One region of the Janthinobacterium sp. HH104 genome, then DNA from elsewhere that is predicted to be linked to it. Evidence: predicted binding sites of a transcription regulator. Region 1 holds the regulator's gene; each other region holds the start of a gene.
The links. Region 1 encodes LexA, which represses DNA repair genes until DNA is damaged. Its sites were predicted from a motif close to ACTGTATNNNNATACAGT; they were not measured.
Positions count from the first base shown of each region.

Region 2: a site for LexA is predicted at 3,801-3,818, ahead of dinB (DNA polymerase IV). Genes of this name have one in related genera too.
Region 3: a site for LexA is predicted at 3,384-3,401, ahead of JAB6_RS13010 (putative DNA modification/repair radical SAM protein). Genes of this name have one in related genera too.
Region 4: a site for LexA is predicted at 1,827-1,844, ahead of imuA (translesion DNA synthesis-associated protein ImuA). Genes of this name have one in related genera too.

Region 1 covers NZ_LRIB01000035.1:182,661-188,157, reverse strand. The annotation lists gene JAB6_RS15750 (DUF47 domain-containing protein) at 1-43, opposite strand, end outside; gene JAB6_RS15745 (replicative DNA helicase) at 137-1,522, opposite strand; gene rplI (50S ribosomal protein L9) at 1,658-2,113, opposite strand; gene rpsR (30S ribosomal protein S18) at 2,141-2,431, opposite strand; gene priB (primosomal replication protein N) at 2,457-2,756, opposite strand; gene rpsF (30S ribosomal protein S6) at 2,777-3,166, opposite strand; gene lexA (transcriptional repressor LexA) at 3,442-4,077, shown strand; gene JAB6_RS15715 (cystathionine gamma-synthase family protein) at 4,162-5,403, opposite strand.
Region 2 covers NZ_LRIB01000028.1:256,118-261,614, forward strand. The annotation lists gene JAB6_RS11905 (TonB-dependent receptor) at 1-1,449, shown strand, start outside; gene JAB6_RS11910 (recombination-associated protein RdgC) at 1,582-2,478, opposite strand; gene dinB (DNA polymerase IV) at 2,597-3,730, opposite strand; gene JAB6_RS11920 (S9 family peptidase) at 3,924-5,497, shown strand, end outside.
Region 3 covers NZ_LRIB01000033.1:69,776-75,272, forward strand. The annotation lists gene JAB6_RS12985 (response regulator) at 1-254, shown strand, start outside; gene JAB6_RS12990 (TOBE domain-containing protein) at 322-1,131, opposite strand; gene JAB6_RS12995 (sulfate/molybdate ABC transporter ATP-binding protein) at 1,115-1,816, opposite strand; gene modB (molybdate ABC transporter permease subunit) at 1,828-2,505, opposite strand; gene modA (molybdate ABC transporter substrate-binding protein) at 2,521-3,279, opposite strand; gene JAB6_RS13010 (putative DNA modification/repair radical SAM protein) at 3,417-4,649, shown strand; gene JAB6_RS13015 (UdgX family uracil-DNA binding protein) at 4,646-5,497, shown strand, end outside.
Region 4 covers NZ_LRIB01000035.1:48,559-54,055, forward strand. The annotation lists gene JAB6_RS15140 (GNAT family N-acetyltransferase) at 1-341, shown strand, start outside; gene JAB6_RS15145 (putative Na+/H+ antiporter) at 393-1,658, opposite strand; gene imuA (translesion DNA synthesis-associated protein ImuA) at 1,865-2,575, shown strand; gene JAB6_RS15155 (DNA polymerase Y family protein) at 2,505-3,992, shown strand; gene JAB6_RS15160 (glutathione binding-like protein) at 4,074-4,778, shown strand; gene JAB6_RS15165 (S9 family peptidase) at 4,848-5,497, shown strand, end outside.

The sequences.
Region 1 (5,497 bases):
ATTCAAAAAACTTGCCCTCAGTGGGCATCAAGCGTCCAAACATGTCATTCTCCGTTAAGCATTGAGTCGTGTTATTTACTACAGAAAGCCGCCCCGTTGTCGGGGGCGGCCGATGGAATGCCAGTGCTGCTGAGTCTTAGTCGCCTTGGTAAAGCGCCAGGCCACCACTGTAATTGCCAAATTTGGTGTATTGCCCCATGAAGGTGAGGCGGATGCTGCCGATTGGACCGTTACGTTGTTTACCGATGATGATCTCGGCCGTTCCCTTGTCCGGCGAGTCGGGGTTATACACCTCGTCGCGGTAAATGAACAGGATCACGTCGGCATCCTGCTCAATAGCGCCCGATTCGCGCAAGTCGGACATGACAGGACGTTTGTTCGGGCGTTGTTCCAGCGAGCGGTTCAGCTGGGACAGCGCGATCACGGGGCATCCGAGTTCTTTCGCCAGGCCTTTCAAGCCCCGCGAAATCTCGGAAATCTCCGTGGCGCGGTTGTCGCCCGGCGTATTGGCCGACATCAGTTGCAAGTAATCGACGATGATCAGGCCCAGCTTGCCGCATTGACGCGACAAGCGGCGCGAGCGGGCGCGCAATTCGATGGAATTGAGCGCCGGCGTTTCATCGATGTACAACTGCGCGTCGTTCATCTTTTGAATGGCGTTCGTCAGGCGCGGCCAGTCTTCGTCGTTCAGGCGGCCAGTACGCAAACGGTGCTGGTCGAGCTGTCCGACGGAGCCGAGCATACGCATGGCCAGCTGGGCGCCGCCCATCTCCATCGAGAACACGGCCACGGGCAAGCCGCTGTCGATGGCCACGTTTTCGCCGATGTTGACGGAAAACGCCGTCTTGCCCATCGAAGGACGGCCCGCCACGATTACCAGGTCGCCCGGCTGCAGACCCGAGGTCATGCGGTCGAGGTCGATGAAACCGGTGGGCACGCCCGTGATTTCACTCTGGTTGTCGCGGCTGTACAGTTCGTCGATACGCTCGACCACCTGCGTCAGCAGGGGCTGGATGGCGGTCCAGCCCTGGGCGCCGCGCGCGCCTTCTTCGGCAATGGCGAAAATCTTCGATTCGGCCTCGTCAAGCATCTGCTTGACTTCCTTGCCTTGCGGGCTGAAGGCCGTGCCGGAGATATCGTCGGCGACGGTGATGAGTTTACGCAGCACGCCGCGGTCGCGCACGATCTCGGCGTAACGCCGGATGTTCGCGGCCGATGGCGTGTTTTGCGCCATGGCATTCAGGTAAGCGAGTCCGCCCACGTCATCGGCCTTGCCGAGCTGGGTCAGGGTTTCAAAAACAGTAATGACATCGGCTGGCTTGGAAGCGTTAACCATCTTGACGATTTGCTCGAAGATGATGCGATGGTCATAGCGATAGAAATCCTCCGCATGCATGAAGTCGGCGATGCGGTCATATGCGGCATTGTCGCGCAGCAGACCACCGATGACGGATTGTTCTGCTTCGATCGAATGCGGCGGAATACGGAGGGAATCCAGTTGCGGATCAGAGGGGGCGTTCATGGCGCGAATTATACCCGCTTCGGCGTGATGGCAAAAATAAAGGGCTGAAATTGAGCGAAAAAAAGGCCACAAAAAAGCCGGGCGAACCCGGCTTTTCATAGTGCGGCAATGCTTGCGGGCCAGGCCCGCAGACAATTACGCGTTCGCGTCTGGAACGACAGCGATAACAACTTCCACGACCACGTCGGTGTGCAGAGCAACCGAAACGTTGTGCTCGCCAACGATCTTCAGCGGGCCGGTAGGCATGCGGATTTGTGCTTTTTCAACAGCAAAACCTTGCTTGGTCAGCGCTTCAGCGATGTCGAAGTTGGTGACGGAACCGAACAGACGGCCATCAACACCAGCTTTTTGAGCAACTTGAACGGTCAGGCCGCTCAGTTTTTCGCCCTGGGCTTGCGATGCGGCCAGTTTGGCGGCAGCAGCTTTTTCCAGTTCGGCGCGCTTGACTTCGAATTCAGCCACAGCGGTTGCCGTAGCACGACGTGCCAGGCGTTGCGGGATCAGGAAGTTACGTGCGTAACCGTCTTTGACTTTGACGACTTCGCCGAGGTTACCGACGTTAACAACTTTTTCTAACAGAATGATTTGCATAGTTCTTCTCCAGGAATATCTGACCGATTAAGCGTGGTGCAGATCGGTGTATGGCAGCAGCGCGAGGAAGCGAGCGCGCTTGATTGCGGTGTCAACTTGGCGCTGGTAGTGCGCTTTGGTACCGGTCAGGCGTGCTGGCATGATCTTGCCGTTTTCTTGGACGAAGTCTTTCAGCGTGTCGACGTCTTTGTAGTCGACTTGCTCAACGTGAGCTGCGGTGAAGCGGCAGAACTTCTTGCGTTTGAACAACGGGTTTTGCTGTTTGCGTTTTTCTTTAAGCTTGAGCTTATTTTTGTCGAACTTTTTACCGAATGCCATGTCAGGCTCCTGTATCTAAAATGCGCTAGTCAGAATTGACTGCACTAAAATCAATGATGTGAAACACCAAACTCTTGCTGTTGCGGCTCTTCCTGGCCAGGAAACCCGTGAACTGATATACCCCGCCCAAGCTTGCCTGACTGAACCTGCCTGAGATTTCGCCAGCGGCTAGCGCGGCAACATCAAACTCGGTCAAACGGGCAATCCCTGCTTCCATCTGCTGCGAACTGTGTTGCAATACTGCATTCACAATCGGCAGCCCTGCCGGGGTATAGCGCAATATTTCGCGCTCGGCAATGATGGCGGTTACTTGTAGCTGGTTCAGCGCACGATCCTGGTCAAGAATTAAGCTGCTGCTGCGGCTGGAGCGGCTGCTGGTGCTTCGGTGCGGTGGCTTTTGGCCGCGTCTTCGCGTTGTACCGATTTCATCATCGGCGAAGGAGCTGTTTCAGCTTTCTTCATTTTAACGGTCAGGTGACGCAACACGGCATCATTGAATTTGAATGCTGTTTCCAACTCGACCAGGGTCTCGTTGTCGCATTCGATGTTCAGGCAGATGTAGTGTGCTTTAGGCAGCTTTTGGATCGAGTAAGCCATTTGACGGCGGCCCCAATCTTCCACGCGGTGAACCGAACCGCCGCGGGTGGTTACGCTGGCTTTGTAGCGTTCGATCATCGCGGGCACTTGCTCGCTTTGGTCCGGATGGACGATAAAGACTATTTCATAATGACGCATGCAAACTCCTTCAGGTCGGATTGATAATCGCCCACCCCGGCGTCAAGACGGGTGTGGGAAGGTCAGCCGAAGATTATAACCGCCTTTTGCAAACGTTTCAATCATTCCTTCCACAAGCGCCCGAAAAACCCGTGCGCCGCCGTGCTTTCCGGCCGTGGACAAGTATTTCTTGCGAAATTCGCCCAAAACACGGAAATCCCCTTGCATAGTGGGCGATACTGTACAAAAATACAGACTGTTCATATAGACAGCATTTTAGTATGCACCCACCGCTCATGATCAAGCTGACAGCACGACAAGAACAAATCCTGAACCTGATCAAGGACGCGATTGAAAACACGGGCTTTCCTCCCACCCGTGCCGAAATCGCCAATGAACTGGGTTTCAAATCGGCCAATGCGGCCGAAGAGCATTTGCAGGCCCTGGCCCGCAAGGGCGCGATCGAGATTTCGCCCGGCACCTCGCGCGGCATCCGCCTGATCGGTGCGGCCGCCGAAGCGCCGCCGTCGAAAGTGCCGGCAGCCCTGCTGATGTCGCTGCCCCTGATCGGCCGGGTGGCGGCCGGTTCGCCCATCCTGGCCCAGGAAAACCTGGAAGCGAGCTACAACGTGGACCCGGCCCTGTTCTCGGCCAAGCCCGATTTCCTGCTGAAGGTGCGCGGCTGGTCCATGCGCGACGCCGGCATCATGGATGGCGACTTGCTGGCCGTGAAAAAAGTCGACAGCGCCAAGAATGGCCAGATCGTCGTCGCCCGCATCGGCGACGAAGTCACCGTCAAGCGCTACAAGAAGACGGGCTCCGTCATCGAACTGCTGCCGGAAAATCCGGACTTCAAGGTGATTACAGTGTCGCCCGAAGACGAGTTTGCTTTGGAAGGTTTGGCGGTAGGACTCATGCGCAGCTGGCATTAAGCTGCATGCTCAGACCCGCCGGGTCTGACCCCAGTTTTTAGTTTGCCTCACAACTGGCACATGGCCTAATCACCAACACCGCTCTCAGCCCTCCAACGCTCCTCGGAAATCCTCAAGCAGATCCGCCTCGTCCTCAATACCGACGGACACGCGGATCAGCGATTCGGCGATGCCCATGCTGGCGCGGCGCTCGGCACCCATCTCGTAGAAAATCGTGTGGGCGACGGGAATGACCAGGGTGCGCGTGTCGCCGAGGTTGCTGGCGGGAATGGCAAGATTGAGACGATTGAGGAAATCGAAGCAGTCGATGCCATCTTTCAGCTCAAAGCTGAACAACGAGCCATAGCTGCGGAACAAGTCGGTGGCCAGCGCATGCTGCGGGTGCGACGCCAGGCCAGGATAATGCACGGCAGCCACTCTCGGGTCGGCCTGCAGCATGTTGGCCAGCGCCAGGGCGTTCGAGCAGGTGCGGTCCATGCGCAAGGCCATGGTTTCCGCGCCGACGGCGATATGATGCGCAGCTTCCGGCCCCAGCGAGGCGCCGAAGTCGCGCAAAGCCTTGGCACGGATTTGCGCGATGCCCCACTGCGCGGGCGCCGCCTTCTTGTAATTCTCGAAAATGTTCGGATACTGCGTCCAGTCGAACACGCCCGTGTCCGTCAAGCTGCCGCCCAGGGCATTGCCGTGGCCGCCGATGGATTTCGTCAAGGCATTGACCACCAGGCCCGCGCCCACAGCTTTCGGGCGGAACAGATATGGCGTCGTCATCGTGTTGTCGACGATGTACAAGATGCCCTTCTCGTGGCACAAGTCGCCGATTTTCTTCAGGTCAGCGATCTGCGTGCGCGGATTGGCGATGGTTTCCACAAACACGATGCGCGTGGCCGGCGTGATGGCCGCAGCCACATTGGCCACCTCGGTGGCGTCGACGAATGACACGCCGATGCCCTGCCCCGTCACCGTTTGCCACAAGCTGTTGGTGTTGCCAAACAAAAAGGCCGACGACACGACATGGTCGCCCGCGCGCAGCAACGATTGCACCACGGCGCCGATGGCGCCCATGCCGGTGGCGAAGCACAAAGTCGCCACGCCGTCTTCCATCTTGTTGACCTTGTCTTCCAGCGCGGAGACGGTCGGGTTGCCTTGGCGGCCATAACGGAAGCCCGGCTCCTTGCCCTGGAACACGGACGCGAGCTGGCGCGCATCGGCGTAACCGAAGGCAACGGAAGTGTGCACGGGCTTGTGCAGCGAGCCGTGCTCGATGCCCTTGCGGCGGTCGTTGTGCAGGATGGTGGTGGTGAAGCCGTAGGTTTTTTTGTTGGTCATGGTGGAAGTTCCAAATACTCGTCTTGCCGCTTAACCCAAGGCAAGTGCTGGGGTCAGACCTGAAGGTCCGACCCCAAAAAAAGCCCGGCATCGG
Region 2 (5,497 bases), on a different contig from region 1:
TACACGGGCGGTTACCAGAAGAGCCAGGAATTCAAGAACATCCTCGCCAATCCGGACTTCAACCCGTTTGCAGTGACGCAAAAACCATCGGTGCAAGCGCAAATCGCTGGCGCGCAGTTCGTTGGCTCCGTGCGTACCGCATCGACCACGATGCGCGGCGTCGACACGCACGGCTCGCGTGAATTGTTCAGCCTGCCAGGCGGCAAAGCCAGCCTCGGTATCGGTGGCGACTACCGCACCTATACCTATGAGCAATCGCCAGGCAGCAATGCCACCGGTGACGATATCTACAACTTCAACACCAAGGCCGCCTACGACATGAGCCGCGACACCTACGGCGCGTTCGTCGAGTTGCTGGCACCGTTGACCAAGTCGTTCGAAATGACCGTTGGTGGCCGTCACGACGCTGTCAAGGCGATCGACGACAAGCTGAACAACAAAACTGTCGGCAAAAAAGACAGCGCCAATACCTACAAGGTATCGGCACGCTGGCAGCCAGTACAGACCGTGCTGATCCGCGGTTCCTACGGCACGGGCTTCAAGGCGCCAAGCATGCTGGAAATTGCTCAGCCACTGGTCAACGCCGGCTTTACCGCCAAGAAATTTGATTGCCCATACCCAGGCAACGCACTGTGCCGCGCGGAAGCAACGCAATACAACGCCGTGTCGCAAGGCAATCCGGATCTGCAATCGGAAAAGTCGAAACAGTTCACCCTGGGCTTCCGTGTCGAACCTAGCTCGGCCTTCTCGTTCGGCGCCGACCTGTGGGATGTGAAACTGCGCAATGCCGTGTCGGAAGTTTCCGAAGAGCAAGCATTTGCCGATCCGATCAAGTATGCGTCGAGCTTCGGAACTTATACCGAGCCATCGACCGGCATCACCTACTACTCGTTCAAGAAACTGTCGGTCAACATCGGCAAGAAGGAATACCGTGGTATCGACTGGGATCTGTCGGCCAACCACAAGTTCTCCTTCGGCAAGCTGACCGCCCAATTGAGCGGTACGCACATGTTGCACGCCAACTACACCAAAGCCGGTAGCGATAATATCTACACCAGCAACATGAACTTCTTCGGCGACACCAACGAAGTCACGTTCCGCAACCTGATGAAGCTGACGACGACCCTGGACACAGGCCGCCTGAGCAACACGGTAACGGTCAACTACCGTAACGGCTACACCGATGCAGCCGCTACCGTGTACAACCTGGCGACCCAGCAGGAAGAGAAAAACTTCCGCCTGCAAGTACCGTCGTACACGACGTTCGACTGGCAAGCACGTTTCGCCTTTGACAAGCAAACCACGATCCGCGCAGGTATCAAAAACCTGTTCGACCGTGCACCACCGCTGTCGCTGCGCGCTTCGTCGGGCCACCAGGTTGGTTTCGACCCACGCTACGCCGATCCAATGATGCGTTCGTTCTACGTCACCGGCAACTACAAGTTCTAATGTGACGTTTTGAATTAGCTTGTCCGAAAGCGCCTTGCACTTCACCGTGCAAGGCGCTTTTTTATGCCGAAACATATTGCGCAGACGAAAAAAAAGGAGCCGCAGCTCCTTTTTGTACCGGCATGACGGCTGTTACGCCGTCGCTTCGCCGCCCAAGGCTTCGACCACGTCGGCCATCAGCTTGCTCAGCTCGCCCGTCATCAGCATCACGTCGCCGTCGAAACGCTCTTCGTCGTTCTTCGTGCTCGATTCCGTTTCCTTGATCACGTCCAGCGGCTTGACGCTCTTGATGGCCAGCGACTCCGTCAGCACGAACGAGATCTTGTCGTTCCACGTCATGGCCAGACGCGTGCACTGCTTGCCGGCCGCGATGTGGCGGCGCACGTCGTCCGCTTCCAAGGTGTGGCGCACATAGCGCACGGTGGCCTTGCTTTCGCCCGTGGCGCGCAATTCCGTATCCATGTCGACCGTGAAGCCGGCAGGCGCGTCGTCCGCTTGCAGCCATTCCGTCATCACCGCTACGGGCGAACGCTGCACGCGCAGGCTTTCCAGCGGCAGTTTGTCGACGGCTTTCAACAGCAGCTTGATGACTTCATCGGCCTTCGCCGGGCTGGCCGCATCGATCACCAGCCAGCCATTGACGGGGTCGATCCACGTCCAGACGTTGCTGCGGATGCTGAAGGCGCGCGGCAGCAGCTCGTCGGCCACGCGTTCCTTCAATTCCTTCATGGCTTTCTTGCCAGGCGCAAAGCCTTGCGCTTCTTCCATCTCGGCGGCGCGGGCCTTGGCCACCTGGTTGATGACGGTCGCTGGCAGCAGTTTCTTTTCCGTGCCCAGCAGGATCAGCATCTGTTTGTTGACCACGTGGACCAGGCCGCCGTTCGGGCGTGGCGTATCCCAGCCCTGGCGCATCAGATCCATGCTGGTCGCCGGCGTAAATTTGTTCGAGGACAGCGCCTCTTCCAGTTGTTCTGGCGTGTAAGCCCACGGTGCGGGCAGGCGGTAAATCTGAAGATTCTTGAACCACATAGTTTTTGTCTTCCGTTTGTTTCAGTAGTGCCAGGGGAACGCCATTCTACACTTTCGACACGGGAATGCCGTCAAAAGCGCGGACTGGCGCGGTGTTGTTGCTGCGTGGGGAATGCCGCTACAGGGCGGGAAACAGCTCCGCCTGGGCCGGTGCCTGCCGCGTCACGATGGCCGGGTCCGACAAGGTCGAGATGCGCACGCCCAGCAGGCGGATTTTCTTGTCAAATGGCACGCGCCGCAAGCAATCGCGGCTGGCGCGCAGGATGGCGGCGGCGTCCGCCGTGGCGCTGGGCAGGGTGATGTCGCGCGTGACGGTGCTGAAATCTTCGAAGCGCAGCTTGATGCCCACCGTGCGCCCCGCCAGCGATTGCTTGTCGAGGTCGCCCGCCACGCGCGTGCACAGGCTTTCCAGTTTTTCCGACAGGGTGGCGCGGTCGCGCACCACCTGCAAGTCGCGCTCGAACGTCGTTTCGCGGCTGACGGACTTGGTTTCCCGGCTCGTCTGCACGGGCCTACCATCGATGCCCAGCGCCGCCTGGCGCAGCCAGCCCGTGTACAGGTCGCCAAACTGCGTACGCAGCATGGCCATGTCGGCCCGGGCCAGCTCGCCGATGGTGACAATGCCCAGCGCTTCCAACTTGGCCGTCGCTTTCGGACCGATACCATTGATCTTTTTCGCCGGCAAGGGCCACACGCGCGTTTCAATATCCTCCGGGTTCAGGATGGTCAGGCCGTCCGGTTTTTCCAGGTCGGAACAGATTTTCGCCAGCAATTTGTTGGGCGCCAGGCCGATCGAGCACGACAGGCCCGTCGCTTCGAACACGGCCGCCTTCAGGCGCGCCGCCATGGCCGGCGCCTGCTCGCCGTATTCGGTGAGATCAACATAGATTTCATCGATGCCCACGTTCTGGATGATGGGGCACAACTGGGCCACGGCCTGCTTGAAGCGCGCCGAATAGTCGCGGTAAGCCTCGAAATCGGCCGGCAGCAGGATGCTGTCGGGCGCCAGCTTGGCCGCCTTCATGATGCCCATGGCGGAAAACACGCCGAACACGCGCGCCGCATAGGTCGATGTGGTGACGACGCCGCGCCCCACGTAGTCGCGCATGCGCGCAAACTGCCGCGTGCCATCTTCCTGCAGCACGGGCTGCTGCAGACGCCCACCGCCGATGACGACGGCTTCGCCGCGCAATTCCGGATATTTCAACAGTTCCACGGAGGCAAAGAAGGCGTCCATGTCCAGATGCGCTATCCAGCGGCGGGCTGCGGGTGGCTCGGGAAGGGGGGAGGCAGATGTGGTCAAGGACACCTCGCGGCGGGATACTGTAGTTATATACAGTATCGCTGGAAATGCCCATGGATGCAAGTTGAAACGCACGCGCAAGGCGGTTGCTTTTCTCAATAGCAAGATTACAATCCTGACACAACTATTCAAAGGAGTCGCCTTGTCTATCGCCCATCACGCTGCGCGCCGCCGGTCCGCCTGGTTATCCATCCTGCCGGCCCTGCTGCTGTCCTCACTGGCGCCATCCGCGCTGGCCGCCGATGCCGCCACCGTCGCCACCATGTCGGCGCCCGTTGCCGCCAAGACCGCCTGGCAGGAAACGCGCCACGGCACGGTCGTCACGGACGACTACCGCTGGCTGCAAAAGAAAACCGATCCTGCCGTGATCGATTACCTGAATGCGGAAAACTCCTACACGGCCGCCGTCACGGCCCCGATCCAGCCGCTGGCCGACAAGGTGACTGCGGAAGTGAAGGGACGCATGCAGGAAGTAGACCTGTCCGTGCCTGCGCGCCAGGGCAATTTCTACTATTACACGCGCACGGAAGCGGGCAAGCAATACCCGATTCACTGCCGCCGTCCTGTCGGCAAGAACGGCGCCTACGATGCGCAGGCGACTGAGGAAATCCTGCTGGACCAGAATCAATTGGCCGAAGGCCACAAATTCTTTGCCGTACGTGCGTTTGCCATCAGCCCGAATGAACAGTTGCTGGCCTACACCACCGACACGACGGGTTTCCGCCAGTACGAACTGCATGTCAAGGATTTGAAGACGGGCAAGCTGCTGGGCGACACCATGCCGCGCGTGACCTCGCTGGCGTGGGCGGCGGACAACGCCACCCTGATGCTGACGCAGGAAGACGCCACCACCAAGCGCGCGGACCGCTTGTTCCGCCTGCCCCTGGGCGGCACCTTGCAGCAGGTCTACCACGAGCCAGTGGAACAGTTCGCCATCGGCGTGAGCCGCACCCGCGACCATCGCTACTTCGTGCTCACTGCGCGCAGCACGGATACGAGCGAAGTGCTGCTGCTGCCAACGAGCAAGCCGGAAGGCAGTTTCCAGTCCGTGCTGAAACGCGAAAAAGGCCACCGCTACGGCATCGAACACCGCGATGGACAGCTGTTTATTCTGACCAACAAAGAAGCGAAGAATTTCCGCGTCGTCAGCGCGCCGGTGACCGCCCCGCAGCCGAAGAACTGGAAGAGCGTCGTGCCGCACAACAAGGACGCCGTGATCCAGTCCATCGACGTCTTCCAGGGCTATCTGGTGGTGATGGAAAAAGCCCGCGCCCTGAACCGCGCCCGCATCCATGATTTCGCGCGGAAGAACTGGAAAACGGTGCAGTTCGACGACCCCGTCTACCTGGCCACGGCGGCCGGTACGCCGGAGTTTTCCGCCACGCAATTCCGCATGTCCTACCAGTCGCCCGTCACGCCGCCCACCGTCATCGACGTGAGCATGCAAGACGGCAAGCGCACGGTGCTCAAGCAGCAGGAAATCGTCGGCGGCTTTGATGGCAGCCGCTACACGACGCAGCGCCTGTGGGTCACAGCGCGCGATGGCGTGCAAGTGCCGCTGTGGGTCGTCTACAAGAAGGGCGTCAAGCTCGACGGTTCCGCGCCGCTGCTGCTGTATTCGTATGGTTCGTATGGCATCTCGACGGAAGCCAGTTTTTCCATCAGCCGCATCAGCCTGCTGGACCGTGGCGTCATCTATGCGCAAGCGCATATCCG
Region 3 (5,497 bases), on a different contig from region 1:
TGACGCCCGTGCGCGACGCGGAAACAGCATTGCAGGCGGGCCGCCACAGCGACGTGGCGCGCATCCTGCACAGCGTGCGCGGCTCCGTCGGCACCCTGGGCACGAAACGCCTGATCCGCGCCGCGTTCGCCACAGAGGAAGCCATCGACGCTGGCCGCCTGGACGAAGTCCCAAGCCTGCTGGCGCACACGGCGCAGGAGCTGGAACTGGCGCTGGCGGCGGCGGCGGATTGGTTGTCGCGGTTGAAAGATTAGGCCTGCAACGTAAAGCTGGGGTCAGACCCGCCGGGTCTGACCCCGGAACTTTGCTCAGCGCCGCCGTTTACGCCGGTACACCGAGGATCACACTAGATGCTTTAAACATCGCCGTCACGCTGCTGCCGATGGCGATGCCCAGGTCCGTGCTGCTCTGATTGGTAATGATGGCGGCGATCGTGCCGCCGCGCGGCAAGTCCAGCACCACTTCCGTGTTGACGGCGCCCGTCTGCACACGCGTGACCGTGCCGGCCAGCTGGTTGCGGGCGGAAAAGCGTGCGCCTTCGCTGTCGGCCACGAGGATGATGGACGAAGCCTTGATCAGCGCAAACGCTTCCGCGCCCGGCACCAGGCCCAGGCTTGCGCTGCTGCCCTGCGTGACGATGGCAACGATGTGCTGGCCGCCGGGCAATTCCAGGGTGACTTCGTCGTTGACGGCGCCCTGTTTCAGTTCGGCCACCTTGCCCAGGAATTGATTACGTGCCGTCGTTTTCATGGCCATTCTCCGTATGAGTAAAAGATCGTCGGCGATGCCTTCGGCCTGGCTGCCCAGCTGGCGCAGGTAGCGCGCATGCTCGCGCTCGATGATGCGGAAATTGTCGACCAGCTGGCGCCCCCGTTGCGTCAGCCGCGTGCCGCCGCCGCCCTTGCCGCCCGTCAGGCGCTCGACCAGCGGTTCGCCGGCCAGATTGTTCATCGCGTCGATGGCGTCCCAGGCCGCCTTGTAGCTCATCTTGACGAGCTTGGCCGCCTGCGTGATAGAACCGCATTCGGCGATGGCGCCCAGCAATTCCACCCTGCCGGCGCCGCCCAGGTTTTCTCCGCCCACCGTCATCCATAGCGAGCCTTGCAAGCCGATTTTATCCAATGCGTTCACCCAATGCCATGTGGTCTTCCCTGTTATCGATCTGTCCGTCGCGCAAGTACAGCACGTGCTCGCCCAGGATGCGCGCATCTTCCGGATCGTGCGTGATCAGGATCATGGGCACGTCCAGGCGCTGTTGCCACTGGCTCAGTTCCAGGCGCATTTTGACACGCAGGGCCGGGTCGAGGGCGGCAAACGGCTCGTCGAGCAGCAGCGCGGACGGCTCGGCCACGAGCGCCCTCGCCAGCGCCACCCGTTGGCGCTGGCCTCCGGACAACTCGTCGGGGAACTGGTGCGCCAGTTCCTGCAAGTGGAAGGCGTCGAGCCAATGCTCGACCTTGGCCAACTTTTCGCGCGCGCGCGGATTGAACCAGCCGCGGCTCAGGCCAAAGCCCACGTTCTGGCGCACCGTCAGGTGCGGGAACAGCGCGTAATCCTGGAACAGGTAGGCGACATTGCGCTGCTGCGGCGGCAAATTGATGCCGGCGGCCGAGTCGAACAAGGTGCGCCCGTTCAGGCGGATATGGCCTTCGTCCGGCGTGAAGAGTCCGGCAATGGCTTTCAGGGTCATGCTCTTGCCGGCGCCGGACGGGCCATACATGGCGATGCGCTGGCTGCCGGACGTACATTGCACCTGCAGGTAGAAGCGGCGTTTGCCGGAGCGCAAGGTGGCGCGGATGTCGAGGTCGAGTTGCATGGGCGTCATCCTCAGCGTCCTTTGTGCGCGACGCGCCCGGGCGCCAGGCGGCCAGCCAACAGCAGCACCACGATGCAGACCACCGAGATGATCACGACCAGCGTATTGGCCACGTCGTCCTGGCCCGCCTGCACGGCTTCATACACGGCCACCGACAGGGTCTGTGTCTTGCCGGGAATGCTGCCGGCCACCATCAGGGTGGCGCCAAACTCGCCCAGCGCGCGCACGAATCCCAGCAGCACGCCGGCGAGGATGCCGCGCCAGGCCAGCGGTAACGTGACGCGAAAGAAAATCGCCATTTCCGAAATGCCCAGCACGCGGGCCGCCTGCTCGAGCTGGCCGTCGACGGCCTCGAAGGCGGCGCGCGTCGGCTTGAAGACGAGAGGGAAAGCGACCACGGTGGAAGCGATCACCGCGCCCTGCCACGTAAAAATCAGGTTGATGCCGAAGTTGTCCTGCAGCCAGATGCCCAAGGTACCGCGCCGGCCCAGCAATACCAGCAGGTAGTAGCCGAGTACGGTCGGCGGCATCACCATCGGCAGGGTCAACAGGGCGTCGAGCAGCTCGCGCCCGGGAAAACGCGTGCGCGCCAGCAGATAGCCCGTGCCGATGCCGAGCAACAAATTGAGCGCCGTGGCCCACGCCGCCACTTTGAGCGACAGGGCCAGCGCGGTCCAGCCGATATCCATGCGCGTTCGTTTGCTTTATGGCTTTTTAAAGCCGTACTTGGCCAGGATGGCTTGCGCCGGCGTCGTCTGCAAATAGCTGACGAAGCGCTTCGCTTCGGCCGCATTGCCGCTGCCCTTGATGGTGGCGATCGGGTACAGCACGGGCGCGTCCAGCGGCACCTCCATCGCCACGTTGACCTTGTCCTTCATGATGGCCGCGTCGGTGGCGTAGACAAAGCCCGCGTCGACTTCGCCGCGCGCCACGTAGTCGAGCGACTGGCGCACGTTCTGCGTGCCGATGGCTTTAGATTGCACGGCGTCCCACAGCTTCGCCTTCTTCAGTGCGCCTTCGGAATAACGGCCGACGGGCACGCTGGCCGGATTGGCGATGGCCACGCGGGTCACGCCCTTGTGCGTCAGGTCAGCCAGTCTCTTGATGCCCAGCTTGCTATCGTGCGGCACGATCAGCACCAGGCTGTTGCCGACGAAGTCCATGCGCTCGGCCGGCAAGACGAGGCCCTGCTTTTGCGCCGCATCCATGGTTTCCTGGTCGGCCGAGGCAAACACGTCCACGGGTGCGCCCTTGACGATCTGCTGCAGCAGCACGCCCGAAGCGGCGAAGTTCAGGGATACCTTGCTGCCCGGATACTGCGCCTCGTAGCTTTGCGCCGCCTCCTTGAATGCATTCGTCAGGCTGGCCGCGGCCGACACGACCACTTCACCGGCAAGGGCGGACGAGGCGGCGGTGGCGAAGAGGGCGGCGCCGAGCAGTGTGGCGAGGGAGGTGAGGCGCATGATCGTATCCTTGATGAGAAGAGAACCAGGTCCGTAATATACACCGATATATAGCGATCTGCCATCGCACAGGTCAAGCCAGCGCAAGCTGCATTCCCTGATATACTGTATATAAACACAGTATATTGAGGTGAGCCATGGAATTGACGGACAAGCTGGAAATCCTGGCCGACGCGGCCAAGTACGACGCGTCCTGCGCCAGCAGCGGCGCGCCCAAGCGCGATTCCATCGGCAAGGATGGCTTTGGTGCCACCTCGGGCATGGGCATTTGCCACAGCTACACGCCGGACGGGCGCTGCGTCTCGCTGCTGAAAGTGCTGCTGACGAATTACTGCCTGTACGACTGCCAGTACTGCGTCAACCGCCGCACGTCGAACGTGCCGCGCGCGCGCTTTACCGTGGCCGAAGTGGTGAAACTGACGAGCGACTTTTACCTGCGCAACTACATTGACGGCCTGTTCCTCAGTTCCGGCATCATCCAGTCGGCCGACTACACGATGGAGCAGCTGGTGCAGGTGGCGCGCGAGCTGCGCGAGGTGCACCAGTTCCGCGGCTACATCCATCTGAAAACCATTCCCGACGCCGATCCGGCCCTGATCGCGCAGGCGGGCCGCTATGCCGACCGGCTCAGCGTCAACATCGAACTGCCGACACAGGACAGCGTGCAAAAGCTGGCGCCGGAAAAGAGCGTGCATACGATCAAGCTGGCGATGGGGTCGATACGCCGCAAGCTCGACGAGAAAGCGGAAGAACCGCGCGCCCCCCGTTTCGCGCCGGCCGGGCAAAGCACGCAGATGATCGTCGGCGCCGATGCCAGCGACGACCAGCAGATCCTCTCCACGGCCGAGACCCTGTACGGCAGTTATAAACTCAAGCGCGTGTACTACTCGGCCTTCAGCCCGATCCCCGACAGTCCGAAAAGCGTGCCGCTGGCGCCGCCGCCGATGCTGCGCGAACACAGGTTGTACCAGGCCGATTTCCTGCTGCGCAGCTATGGTTTCCAGGCCAGCGAATTGCTGCCCGCCACGGGCGGCAACCTGGCGCTCGATATCGATCCGAAACTGGCGTGGGCGCTGGCGCACCGCGAACATTTTCCGCTGGACTTGAACCGCGCGGCGCAGCACATGATCGCCCGCGTGCCCGGCATCGGCCTGCGCAATGCCCAGCGCATCGTCGACCTGCGAAGGCTGCGGCAGGTGCGCTACGCCGATCTGTCGCGCCTGCGCTGCAGCATGAAGAAAATCGCTCCCTTCATCATCACGGCCGACTACTTTCCCGCGCGCGACACCACCGCCTCGGAACACCTGCGGCGTGCCATGGCGGAGGCGCCGCAGCAAATGAATCTGTGGCCGGAGCTGCAGGCCGCATGAGTACGGTGGTGCGGCTGGCGCAGTCGTTCGACGAGTGGCGCGCGGCGGCACGCGAACTGATCGCGCGTGGCGTGCCACCTGCCGACGTTGCCTGGCAGTGTCAACACGGTGAGGGCGACCTGTTTTCCGCCGCGCCGGATGCGACGGATACCAGTGCGCCACGGCTGCGCCTGCCCCGTCCCCTGGTGGAGCTGCTGCAGGCCGCCGCCTGCTTCAATGTGCCTGACCGTTGGGCCTTTTTGTACCAGGTGCTGTGGTGCTGGCAGCAGGGCCAGCACGACGTGATGTCGCCGGCCGACGCGGACGGCGCGCGCCTGCACGCCATGGTCAAGGCCGTGCACCGCGAGGAGCACGACATGCATGCGTATGTGCGCTTCCGCGAGCGGCCAGAATGCGAGGGCGCGCCCCGTTTTGTTGCCTGGTTCGAACCCGTGCACGAGGTGCTGCCGCAGGTGGCGCGCCACTTTGCCCGCCGCATGGGAGCTACCAGCTGGATGATCGCCACGCCCGCCGCCAGCATGCTGTGGGATGGCACGACCTTGCACGCGGGCCCCGCACTGATGCAAGGCGCGGCCGACATCGACGATGCGGGCGAAGCGCTATGGCTGACCTACTACCGCAGCATCTTCAATCCCGCGCGCGTGAATGCGGATTTGCTGCACAGCCATATCCCCTCGCGTTTCTGGAAAAACCTGCCGGAAGGCGCCATCGTGCCCGCCATGCTCAGCGGCGCCGCCAACGGCGAACGCCGCACGGGCCAGACGGCCAGCGTGGGCCAGCGCAGCGGCGCGGCCATGATCCCGATTGCCGCCGAGCGCGCCCAGCCGGCGCGCGAGGTAGCGACAAGC
Region 4 (5,497 bases), 130 kb from region 1:
AGGCCTGCGGCGCCGTCTCCTATTACCGTGACGACATGAAGGCGCTCGACGATGCGTATGATGAATTCGTGCTCGCGCATGCGCATGCCGACGACTGTTTCGTCAGCAGCCTGGCCATCGACGAGAAATACCGGGGCCAGGGTTTATTCAGGCAAATGTTCCATGAAATCCGCGACCTGGCCAGCCGCAAGGGCTGCGCGCGCATCACTCTGACGGTGTGGGAAAAGAGCGAAGCGCTGCAAGTGTATCTGCACAAGGGCTTTCGCAGCGTGGGCACGTTCGACTATGCCTACAGCCTGTTCTATGACCGGCTGCATTTTCTCGTGTATGAGGGTAACTGAGGAGGAAATTGAGGAAGCAGGGGGCGGCCGGCAGCCGCCCCGTGAGTAGCGTTACAAAGCGAGGAAGGCCAAGGCCGCCACGGCCGTCGGCAGCAGGGCGCCGGCCAGCAGGCCGACGGCGCCGATCGATTCATCCTTGAAGCCGCGGCGCAGCAGGGCCACGCCGGCCGGGTTCGGCGCATTGGCGATGACGGTCAGGCCGCCACCGGCCACGGCGCCGGCCATCAGCATGTATTTTGCTTCGTCCGTCATGCCGACGATCAGCGAACCGAGGTAAGTGAGGGCCGCATTGTCGGTAATGGCCGTCAAGCCCAGGGCGCCGAAGAACAGGGCCAGCGGCTTCAGGCTCGAGACGATGGGTTGCAGCCACCATTGCTGCATGCCGCCCAGTACCACCAGGCCGCCCAGGAAGAAGCCGACCAGCAAGCCTTCCTTGAGGATCAGCGGGCTTTGATAGCGCTCGTACGCCTGCACGAAGCCGAGGAAGAACAGGAACAGGCCGATGAACAGCACGGGATGGTGCGCCAGGGTCACCACGCCGGCCAGCACGATCATGTGCACGAGGCTGACGGCCAGCGGCACTTTTGGCGCTTCCACATCGCCGGCCTTCGGCTTGATGTCGGAAGTGTTGCTGTGCAGGTATTTGCGCAGCAATATGCTCACGCCCGTGGCGTTGACGAGTACGGCGATGGCGGCCTTCCAGCCGAAATGGCTGGCCATGTAGGCGCTGTCCCAGTTCCACGTGGTGGCCACCATCAGCACGGGCGGCGCCGCGTACGAAGTCAGGGTGCCGCCGATGGAAACGTTGACGAAGAGCACGCCCAGCGCGCCGTATTTCAGCCATTCAGGGATGCCAGGGCGGAAGATTTGCGGCGCCAGCATCAGCGCGGCCAGGGTCATGGCGGCCGGTTCCGTGATCAATGAGCCCGTCAGGGGTACGAGCGCCAGGCCCAGCCAGACGAGGCCCAGTTCCGTGCGCAGCGGCATCACGCGCGCCACGCTTTTCAACAGGCGCTGCACGGCGTCGAGCACAGGGCGCGAGGCGGCCACGACCATGACGACAAAGACGAACAGGGGCTCCGTGTAATGGCGCGACTCGGCATACTCGATGGCCGCATCGCTGCCCGAGACAAAGGCCATGATGAGGATCAGGATAAAGGCCCAGAAGCCGAACACGACTTCGACTTCGCCCAGCAAGTGCAGCAGGCCCGCATGGCGGGGATGGCGCCGCGACAAGGTTTCAAACGACTTGGCGGCAAAGGTGTGGATGAGCGCAAGGCCGAAGACGATGGCGCTGATGATTTGGATGGTGGTCAAATGCGTTTCCTTATGGACGGAGGAAGCCGGCTGGTACGTTGCCAACCGGTAAGGAGAGTGCTTATGGTACAGCAATCGATGCCGAAAACGGGGTTTTTCGGACATGGCGGAGCGGCCCCGGCGGTAGCGGCAGTCAGATAAACCTTGCCAAAAGTGGAGCTGGATAGTACTGTATATGCATACAGTATTCATCTATCTATCCAATGATGCAACATTCTCAATTGATGGCCTCGCCGGAAGCCTTGCACCCGTCCTTGTGGCGTGCATCGCAGCTGGGGCAGGGCGCCACGCGCTGCCTGGACACGGGCTTTGCCGCCCTGTCCGCGCAGCTGTCCGGCGGCGGCTGGCCCAGCGGCAGCCTGATCGATCTGCTGGTGCAGCAGCCGGGCAGCGGCGAATTGCGGCTGCTGGCCCCCGCGTTGGCGCAACTGCCGGGCTTGCCCATCGTGCTGTTGCAGCCGCCCCATCCGCCGCAGGCGCTGGCCCTGGCCGCGCAGGGACTGGCGCCATCGCAACTGCTGTGGCTCAAAAGCGCCGGCAGCAAGGATGCCTTGTGGGCGGCGGAAAACATCTTGCGCAGTGGTACCTGCGGCGCCTTGCTGTTCTGGCAGCCGCACGTGCGCGCCGACAGCCTGCGCCGCCTGCACCTGGCCGCGCAAAGCGGCAACACCCTGTTCTGCATGCTGCGCCCGCTGCACGCCGCCCAGGATGCGTCGCCGGCGCCGCTGCGCCTGTCCGTGCGCCCGGCCGCCGGCGGTATCGAGATCGGCTTCATCAAGCGCCGGGGACCGCAGCGCGACGCGCCCCTGTTCCTGCCCCTGCAACCTCCTTCATTATTGCGACGCCATGCGACTCTGGATCGGCCTGTGCCTGCCCCGGCTCCCGTTCGAAGTGTTTTGCCCGCGCTGGTCGGCTGACAGCCTGGGCGTAGTGCTGGAGCAGGAGCAAGTGATGGCCGTGTCGCCGCTGGCGCGGGCGGCCGGCATCAAGCCGGGCATGCGCCGCGCCGGTGCGCTGATGCTGGCGCCGCAGGCGCGCCTGCACGAGCGCTCGCCTGAACTGGAAGCGCAAGCCTTGCAAGCGGTGGCGCTGGCGCTGCTGCAATATTCACCGCTGGTGGCGCAGGGCGAGGAAGCGACCCTGCTGGTCGATGCGGGCGCCAGCTTGCGCCTGTTCGGCGGCGTGCGCGCCCTGTGCCGGCACATCGAGGCCAGCTTGCGCGCGCTCGGCTACACGGCCCAGTTATCGTGCGCACCCACGGCGCGCGGCGCCTGGCTGCTGGCGCGCGCCGCTACGCGCCGGCGCCGCGTGCTGGGCATGGCCAGTCTCACCCGCCGCCTCGACGGCCTGCCGTGCGCCTTGCTGCCGCCCGCGCGCCCTTACCTCGACTGGTTCGAGGGCATCGGCTGCCGCACCCTGGGGCAACTGCGCCACTTGCCCCGGCCCGGCTTGCAGCGCCGTTGCGGCGCAGCCTTGCTCGATATGCTCGACGATGCGCATGGCCACAGCACGGAATTGTTCGTGTGGCTCGAAGCGCCGCCCACGTTCCGCGCCAACCTGGAATTGTTCGACCGCGTGGAGCACGCGGACGCGCTGCTGTTCGGCGCGCGCCGCCTGCTGCTGCAAATGACGGGCTGGCTGTGCGCGCGGCAATTTGCCGTCGAGCGCATTCAATTGCTGCTGGCGCACGAACGGGGCAGGGTGGCGCGCCCGCCCACCGTCATCGACCTGGCGCTGGGCGAGGCCGTGTGGCGCGACGAGCACCTGGTGCGCCTGCTCCAGGAGCGCCTGGCGCAGCTGGTGCTGGAGGCGCCCGTGATCGGCCTGACCCTGGAAGCGCTGCAGGTGCAGCCGATGGCGCCGCCCAGCGACAGCCTGTTTCCCGAGCCGGGCGGCACGCCGCAGGAACGCCAGCGCCTGCTGGAATTGCTGGTGGCGCGCCTGGGCACGGACAATGTCTTGCAGGCCGCGCCGCGCGCCGATTACCGCCCCGAAGCGGCCAACCAGTGGCTGCCGCTGCCGGCCAAGGCCGGCGCAAAAAACGCGCAGCCGGACTTGCCGCCCGGCTTGCCCGGCATGCCCCGTCCCGGCTGGCTGCTGGCCCAGCCCATCGCCCTGCTGATGCGCGAGCACCGGCCGTTTTATGGCTCGCCTCTGAAAATGGTGTCCGTTGCCGAACGCATAGAGGCGGGCTGGTGGGGCCAGTCGCAGGCGCGCGATTATTTCATCGCCGAAGGCCTCGACCACGCCCATTACTGGGTCTACCGCGAACGCATCGCCGGCAGCGGAGAAGACGCCGCGCCGCGCTGGTTTTTGCATGGCTTGTTTGGCTGAATGGGCTGTCCTGCTGAAACTGCCATGCTTGGCTATACTGGCTTCCCGGCGCCGCATATTTAATTGAAACGAAGGATATCCATGACACAGCTTTCCGACTTCCCCATCACCCAAAAATGGCCTGCCCAGCATCCCGAGCGCCTGCAGCTGTATTCGCTGCCGACGCCGAACGGCATCAAGGTTTCGATCCTGCTGGAAGAGCTGGGCCTGGCGTACGAGCCGCACCTGGTCAGCTTCGAGACAAACGACCAGACATCGCCCGCCTTCCTGTCGCTCAATCCCAACAACAAGATTCCCGCCATCCTCGATCCGAACGGCCCCGATGGCAAGCCGCTGGCCCTGTTCGAGTCGGGCGCCATCCTGCTGTACCTGGCCGAAAAGACGGGAAAGTTCATTCCCGAGAACGCGGGCCTGCGCTATGAAACGATACAGTGGCTGATGTTCCAGATGGGCGGTATCGGCCCCATGTTCGGCCAGGTGGGCTTCTTCCACAAATTCGCCGGCAAGGATTACAAGGACAAGCGTCCGCTCGAGCGCTATCTCGGCGAGGCGAAGCGTTTGCTGGGCGTGCTCGAGCAGCGCCTGCAGGGCCGCGACTGGATCATGGGCAGCCAATACACGATTGCCGACATCGCCATCTTCCCGTGGGTGCGCTGCCTGGTGGGTTTCTATGGCGCGGGCGATCTCGTCGGTTTTAGCAACTTCCCGAATGTGCAGCGCGTGCTGGATGCTTTCCTGGCCCGGCCTGCCGTCATCAAGGGGCTCGACATACCATCGCGTGGCTAAAACAGCCGTGGCCGGACAGCGCTACAATGCGCCATCGGCCGCGCTGCGCGGCAGCTTTGATCTGAGACAATGAAATCCACCCGGCAAGACTTTCCCGGCGCGCACGGCCATGTGCTGGCGGCGCGCCTCGATGCGCCCGATGGCGCCATCCGCGCCTATGCGCTGTTCGCCCACTGTTTTACTTGCGGCAAGGACGTGCTGGCCGCGCGGCGCATCGCGCAAGGCTTGACGGAACACGGCATTGCCGTGCTGCGCTTCGACTTCACGGGGCTTGGCGCCAGCGAAGGCGAGTTCGCCGCCACGAATTTCTCGTCGAACGTGGACGACCTGGTCGCCGCCGCCGACTTTTTGCGGGCCAGACACGCCGCGCCGCAATTGCTGATCGGCCACAGCCTGGGCGGTGCCGCCGTGCTGGCCGCCGCGTCGCAAGTGCCGGAAGCGACCGCCATCGCCACCCTGGCCGCGCCGAGCACGCCCGCCTACGTGACGCGCATGTTCAGCGACCACCTCGAGAAAATCGCCGCCGAAGGCGAAGCGCTGGTGCAGCTGGAAGGGCGGCCCTTCCGCATCCGCCAGCAATTCGTCGACGACGCGGGCAGCCACAGCTTAAAAGAGCACATCGCCGGCCTGCGCCGCGCTCTGCTGGTGATGCACGCACCGAACGACACGACGGTCAGCCTGTCGAATGCGATGGATATCTTTACGGCGGCCAAGCACCC